2 linked regions of the Bradyrhizobium sp. WD16 genome follow. The protein of the gene in region 2 interacts with the protein of the main gene of each other region in a pairwise test. Links are inferred from orthologs where the notes say so. Each region holds a gene or a part of one and is shown on either strand. Other genes may lie near its edges. The genes, in order: ftsH and hflC.

Evidence for each region.
Region 1: the proteins of hflC (region 2) and ftsH interact in binary tests that used the Escherichia coli proteins (3 or more experiments, as listed by UniProt). The link is inferred for Bradyrhizobium sp. WD16 from one-to-one orthologs.

What each region holds. Positions count from the first base shown.
Region 1 is NZ_CP028908.1:2,254,718-2,257,968, forward strand. Bases 252-3,189 are described here. They hold ftsH (ATP-dependent zinc metalloprotease FtsH), read left to right. Parts: upstream 252-728; coding sequence 729-2,651; downstream 2,652-3,189. Other genes in these bases: tilS (tRNA lysidine(34) synthetase TilS), read left to right, coding at 252-304; DB459_RS10460 (GntR family transcriptional regulator), read right to left, coding at 2,742-3,189. Also shown: more of tilS, read left to right, coding at 1-251; more of DB459_RS10460, read right to left, coding at 3,190-3,251. UniProt on the Escherichia coli protein: Acts as a processive, ATP-dependent zinc metallopeptidase for both cytoplasmic and membrane proteins. Plays a role in the quality control of integral membrane proteins.
Region 2 is NZ_CP028908.1:3,264,917-3,268,229, reverse strand. The notes cover bases 231-3,230. They hold hflC (protease modulator HflC), read right to left. Parts: upstream 2,196-3,230; coding sequence 1,266-2,195; downstream 231-1,265. Other genes in these bases: hflK (FtsH protease activity modulator HflK), read right to left, coding at 2,192-3,230; DB459_RS15080 (DUF2065 domain-containing protein), read right to left, coding at 847-1,047; DB459_RS15085 (Do family serine endopeptidase), read right to left, coding at 231-433. Also shown: more of DB459_RS15085, read right to left, coding at 1-230; more of hflK, read right to left, coding at 3,231-3,313.

The sequences.
Region 1 (3,251 bases), 1.0 Mb from region 2 along the record:
GGCGGTCGACGATGCGGCGCGCCGCTCGTTCATCGATGTTGCCACCTTCTTTGCCGCGCCCGGCGAGATCCGGTTACGGCTGTTGATCCGGGCCATCAATCGGGCCGGCGATGAGGGACCCGCCGAACTGGCCAAGGCCGAACAGCTGCTGGCAGCCCTGGAGCAGGCCTGGGCTCGGCCGCCTGCCCGGGTCAAGCAGACCCTGGCGGGAGCCGTCGTCAGTCTGGGGACAAAAGGTGTCTCGGTGGCGCCGGCACCGCCGCGACGCGCGCCGCGGTCGGCGGTACCAGAGAACGAACTTTAACCAAGCGACCGACGGGTGGGGGCAAGGCCCCGATTTGTCGCGGAGCAGCGGCAAAATGCGCTAAATAGTCTCAAGGGGTTCCCTTGGCAGTGGCCGAGGGGACACCTAGATTGTAGGGCTGTAGCCGTCGCCGTGTCCGAGCCGAAAGCTCGTGTTCAAATCGGTGATCCGCCGAAGGGAGGATACGATTTGGCCGGAAGCTTGGTTCAGAGGCTTGGTTCAAATTTAGCCTTGGTTGGAAAGCATACTTCTCTCCAGCTCACTTGGCTCACTTGGCCCGAAATCGGCCGGCAGCACGAGTGCGTATGACGACCGGTCCCGACCATCTGCCATTTCGACGCCCCTCGGGGGGTTCAGGCGGCAATGGAGAGGCTGGGGTGATGAGAAAATCGGCCGTGCTGATGCCGGCCACGAAGGAATCCGAATGAACGCCAATCTGCGCAATTTTGCCCTCTGGGTCATCATCGTCTTGCTGCTGTTGGCGTTGTTCACGCTGTTCCAGAATCCGGCTCAGCGCGCCTCATCGCAGGATATTTCCTTCTCGCAGCTGTTGTCCGAGGTCGACCAGGCTCACGTCCGCGACGTGGTGATCCAGGGCCAGGAGATCCATGGCACCTTCACCAATGGTGGCAGCTTCCAGACCTACGCGCCCAACGATCCGACCCTGGTGAAACGCCTCTATGACGGTAAGGTGTCGATCACCGCGCGTCCGCCGGGCGACAATGTCCCGTGGTTCGTGTCGCTGTTGGTGTCGTGGCTGCCCTTCATCGCCCTGATCGGCGTCTGGATCTTCCTGAGTCGCCAGATGCAGGGCGGTGCCGGCAAGGCTATGGGCTTCGGCAAGTCGCGCGCCAAGATGCTGACCGAAGCGCACGGCCGCGTCACGTTCGAGGACGTCGCCGGCGTCGACGAGGCCAAGCAGGACCTCCAGGAGATCGTCGAATTCCTGCGTGACCCGGGCAAGTTCCAGCGTCTCGGCGGCCGCATCCCGCGCGGTCTGCTGCTGGTTGGTCCTCCGGGCACCGGCAAGACCCTCATCGCCCGCGCCGTGGCCGGCGAGGCCAACGTGCCTTTCTTCACCATTTCCGGCTCGGACTTCGTCGAAATGTTCGTCGGCGTCGGCGCCTCGCGCGTCCGCGACATGTTCGAACAGGCCAAGAAGAACGCGCCGTGCATCATCTTCATTGACGAAATCGACGCCGTGGGCCGCCATCGCGGTGCCGGCCTCGGTGGTGGCAATGACGAGCGCGAGCAGACGTTGAACCAGCTGCTGGTCGAGATGGACGGCTTCGAGGCCAATGAAGGCGTCATCCTGATCGCTGCGACCAACCGGCCCGACGTTCTCGACCCGGCGCTGCTGCGCCCGGGCCGTTTCGACCGCCAGGTGATCGTGCCCAATCCCGACGTGGTCGGCCGCGAGCAGATCCTCAAGGTTCACGTCCGCAAGGTGCCGCTGGCGCCGGACATCAATCTCAAGACGATCGCGCGCGGCACCCCGGGCTTCTCGGGCGCCGACCTGATGAACCTCGTCAACGAAGCCGCCTTAATGGCCGCCCGGCGCAACAAGCGCATGGTCACCCAGAACGAATTCGAGGACGCCAAGGACAAGGTGATGATGGGGGCCGAGCGCAAGTCGCTCGTCATGACCGAAGAGGAAAAGCTCCTCACTGCGTATCACGAGGGCGGTCACGCCATCGTCGCGCTCAACGTCAAAGCTACCGACCCGGTGCACAAGGCCACCATCATCCCGCGTGGTCGCGCGTTGGGCATGGTGATGCAGCTGCCGGAGCGCGACAAGCTGTCGATGTCCCTGGAGCAGATGACCTCGCGTCTCGCCATCATGATGGGCGGCCGCGTTGCCGAGGAGCTGATCTTCGGCAAGGAGAAGGTGACCTCCGGTGCCGCCTCTGACATCGAGCAGGCGACGCGTCTCGCGCGCATGATGGTGACGCGCTGGGGTCTGTCGGACGAGCTCGGCACGGTGTCCTACGGCGAGAACCAGGACGAGGTGTTCCTCGGCATGTCGGTGTCGCGCACGCAGAACGTCTCCGAAGCCACGGCGCAGAAGATCGATGTGGAAATCCGCCGTCTGGTCGAGGAGGGCTATCAGGAGGCGACCCATATCCTGACCACCAAGCGCGACCAGCTCGAGACTCTCGCCAAGGGCCTTCTCGAATTCGAGACGCTGTCTGGCGACGAGATCAACGATCTGCTCAACGGCAAGAAGCCGAATCGGGAATCGGTGCTGGAGCCGACGACGCCGCGAACTTCCGCGGTCCCGCCGGCCGGCCGGCCGCGGCCACGGCCGGAGCCGGACATCGGCACTGAGCCCCAGCCTCAGGCTTGATGCCTCTCGTTGCTCTCTCGAAGTGAACTCTCGAACCGCCGGATGCGCCCGCATCCGGCGGTTTTCATTGGTGCAGCCTTGATCGCCCGATCAGGCGCGGTCGTTGGCTGGCGGCCGTGCGAGGCCATGCTCGATCGAGGCCGCGGTTCGGGTGATGTGTTTGGTCATCAGCTGTGCTGCCCGCTCGGCGTCGCGCGCCAGGGCTGCTTCCATCAGCTCCCGATGTTCCGGGCCAATGTCGCGGTCGCCCTTGTCCGCCGCCAGCGCGAGGTCGAGGTAGCGTTCGTTGTGGACGAACAGCATCTGGCGCAGCTTCATCAGCCACGGGCTGCCGCAGGCAGAGGCAAGGATGCGATGAAACTCGGTATGGGCGGCGCTCCAGCCCTGATCGAAGCCGCCCGTCTCGCTCATCATCGGTGTGCCGGCAAGCCGGTGATGGCTCGCCAGCACCGCTGCCTCCCAGGCGACGTCGCCATTGGCGATGGAGCGGCGCAGACAAGAGATTTCCAGATCGATCCGTACCGCACAGAGGTCGCGCAGGTCGGCGACCGAGACCGGAGCGACTCGGAAGCCGCGTTGCGGCTCGGCGGTGACGAGGCC
Region 2 (3,313 bases):
TATCCGACTTGAACTTGAGCACCGCCAGATCGGTCTTCTTGTCGCGGCCCATGACCTCGGCACGGTACTTCGAGCCGTCGTTGAGGATGACGTTGATTTCGTCGGCGTCGGCGATGACGTGATTGTTGGTGACCACGATGCCTGACGGATCGATGATGAAGCCGGAGCCGAGCGAATTCACCTTGCGCGGCTGCGACCCGCCCTTGTCGGCATTGCGGTCGCCGCCGCGGCCGCGGCGGTTCTTGAAGAAGTCCTCGAAGAAATCCTCGAAGGGCGAACCGGGGGGCAGCTGCGGCATCGCCTGGGCGCCCTCGCGGCCGTCCACCGTCTGCGAGGTGGAGATATTGACCACCGCCTCGATCACCTTCTCGGCAACGTCGGCGATCGCCTCGGGACCCCGCGCCGAGGCTGGCGACGCCATCAGCATGGCCATCAGGCCTGCGCCGGCGATGGCACGGACCAGCCCTCGCGCCGAGACCCCGCGACGGACGGTGGGGGCGGCGCGGCAGGCGGTCAATGCGGAGATTGCGTCGGTCATTGGGTGGTCGACTCCTGGAAAACGGGTCCTGGTAAAACGGGTCCTGGTAAAACGGAGATCTGGCGCCAGGCCATCTGAGACTGCGCCGGCCGCGCTGCTGGCGCAAGCACCTCGCGCGAGCCGACGCCTCGGCGCCGATCAAGGCCCGGATTGCGGCGGAATACAGGCCTGGCCAGCGGCTAGTGTCCTGTCTCCGAATTACCGCTTCATTTGCCTCACCCTCGCACGGTAATTCGGAGACGGGACACTAGAATGCCATGCCGGAGCGGCGGTTCAACCGTCAATCAGTCAGGCGCAACCGATCGCGCTCAGCGCCGGATCAACCAGATCAGGATCAGCCCGATCACCGCCGATCCGATGCCGGCGGCGCGCATGATGTTGTCCGGGGTGACGAGCGCGCTGCGCATCGCCTGGCGCATCCAGTTCGGAGCGGCCGCGAACAGCAGGCCTTCGATCACCAGGAGCACGCCGATGCCGATGAGGAAATCCGCGAACCCGATCGACCTCATCGCCACCTGTTCCCCGCCCCTTAGGTTTCGTTCGAGCCGCCCGCAGCCGGGCGGCTCGCTAGTGTCCCGTTTCCAACAGGCGCTCATACGAACATTGGAAACCAAGGGACACTAGCATCAATCTGATTCTAGTGCGGTTTTGGATCTGACGGGCGTACGCGCGTCAGATCCACCGCGCTGGTGCCGGCGATGCCGGCTTTCCTTGCGGTCTTGAGACGCTATTGCTGTGTAGCCGAACCGCCCGCCGGCTGGCCAGGGGCTGGTGCCGGCTTCGCCGTCGCGCCGGCAGCGCTGCCGAAATAGCGGAAGAAATCCGAATCCGGCCGCAGCAGGAAACGGGTATCGGCCGCCTTCAGGCCGGTCTCGTAGGCCGACATGGAACGGTAGAAGGCGAAGAAGTCCTTATCCTTGTTGTAGGCCTCGGCGAAGATACGGTTGCGCTCGCCGTCGCCCTCGCCGCGGGTCTGCTCGGCCTGGGAGTTGGCCTCGGCGATGATCACGGTGGCCTGGCGGTCGGCGGTGGAGCGGATCTCCTGAGCCTTCTGGCCGCCCTGGGCGCGGAACTCGGCGGCCTCGCGCTGACGTTCGGTCTGCATGCGCTGGTAGACCGCCTGGCTGTTCTGCTCGGGCAGATCGGCGCGGCGGATACGGACGTCGACCACCGAAATACCGTAGATGTCGGACTCGCGGTCGAGCTGCTCGCGGATCCGCCGCATCAAGGCTTCGCGCTCGTCGCGCACCACCTGGATGAAGGTGGCCTCGCCGAGCACCCGGCGGAGCGCCGAGTTGAGCAACGTCGTCAGCTGCAGATTGGCCGCCTGGATCGAGCCGACGCGCTGATAGAACCGCAGCGCGTCCTTGATGCTGTAACGGGCGAAGGCGTCCACCACCAGACGCTTCTGGTCGGAGGCAATCACTTCCTGGGACGGATTCTCGAGGTCGAGGATCCGCTTGTCGATGCTGATCACAGCGTCGACGAACGGCGCCTTGAAGTTCAGCCCCGGTTCGGTGACGACACGGACCGGCTCGCCGAAGCGCACCACCAGGGCCTGTTCGGTCTGGCGGACGGTGAAGGCGGAGGAATAGACGACGATGATGACGGCGAGCAGCACCAGCAGCGCGACGACGCCCGAAACGCTGGATCTCATCGGTTGCTCCCACTGGTATTCGATTGCGCCGGCGCCTGGGCCGGCGGTGGCCGCCGCGCCAGCTCCGACAACGGCAGATAGGGGACGACGCCTGGGCCACCGGCGCCCGGATCGATCACCACCTTGTCGGCGGCGCCGAGCACGCGCTCCATGGTCTCGAGATAAATGCGCTGGCGGGTAACGTCCGGCGCCTTCTTGTATTCGTCATAGACCTTGAGGAACCGCGCGGTCTGGCCCTTGGCCTCGGCGACCGCCTGCTCCTTGTAGCCCTGGGCCACCTGGAGGATCTGGGCGGCGCGGCCGCGGGCGTCGGGAACGACGCGGTTGGCGTAGGTCTGGGCTTCGTTCTGCAGGCGCTCGAGATCGGCGCGGGCCGCCTGAACGTCGCGGAAGGAATCGATCACCTGCGCCGGCGGATCGACCTTCTGCATCTGCACCTGCTGCACCAGGATGCCGGACTTGTAGGTATCCAGCGTCTTCTGCATCAGCTCCTGCACCGCCGCCTCGGTCGGTGCGCGCGCACCGGTCAGGATCGGCTGGATGTTGGTGCGGCCGATCACCTCACGCATGGCGCTCTCCGCCACCGCCTTCACCGTGCCTTCCGGGTTCTGGATGTTGAACAGGTAGTCGCCGACCCCATCGGGCTTGATGCGCCAGAGCACCGTGAAATCGACGTCGACGATATTCTCGTCGCCGGTCAGCATCAGGCTCTCTTCCGGCACGTCGCGGAAGCCGCCGCCGCGCCGCGCCTCGTCGTAGCGCATGCCGATGCTCAGCGTCGAGACGCGCAGCGCCTTGGGCAGCAGCACCGTCTCGATCGGATAAGGCAGGTGATAATTCAGGCCGGGCTGGACGGTGCGCACGTGCTTGCCGAAACGCAGCACCACGCCGAGTTCTTCAGACTGCACCCGGAAGAACCCCGACAGGCCCCAGACCGCGAGTACGGCGACGACCAGGAGCGCGATCCCCATGGTCGAGAAGTGGCCGCCGGGCAGCAGCGACTGCAGACGGTCCTGGCCGCGCCGCAGAATGTCCTCGAGATCCGGCGGACGCGGTCCCGACGACTGCGGTCCCGAGCCCCAGGGCCCCTTCGGACCCGGGCCCCACGGACCGCCACC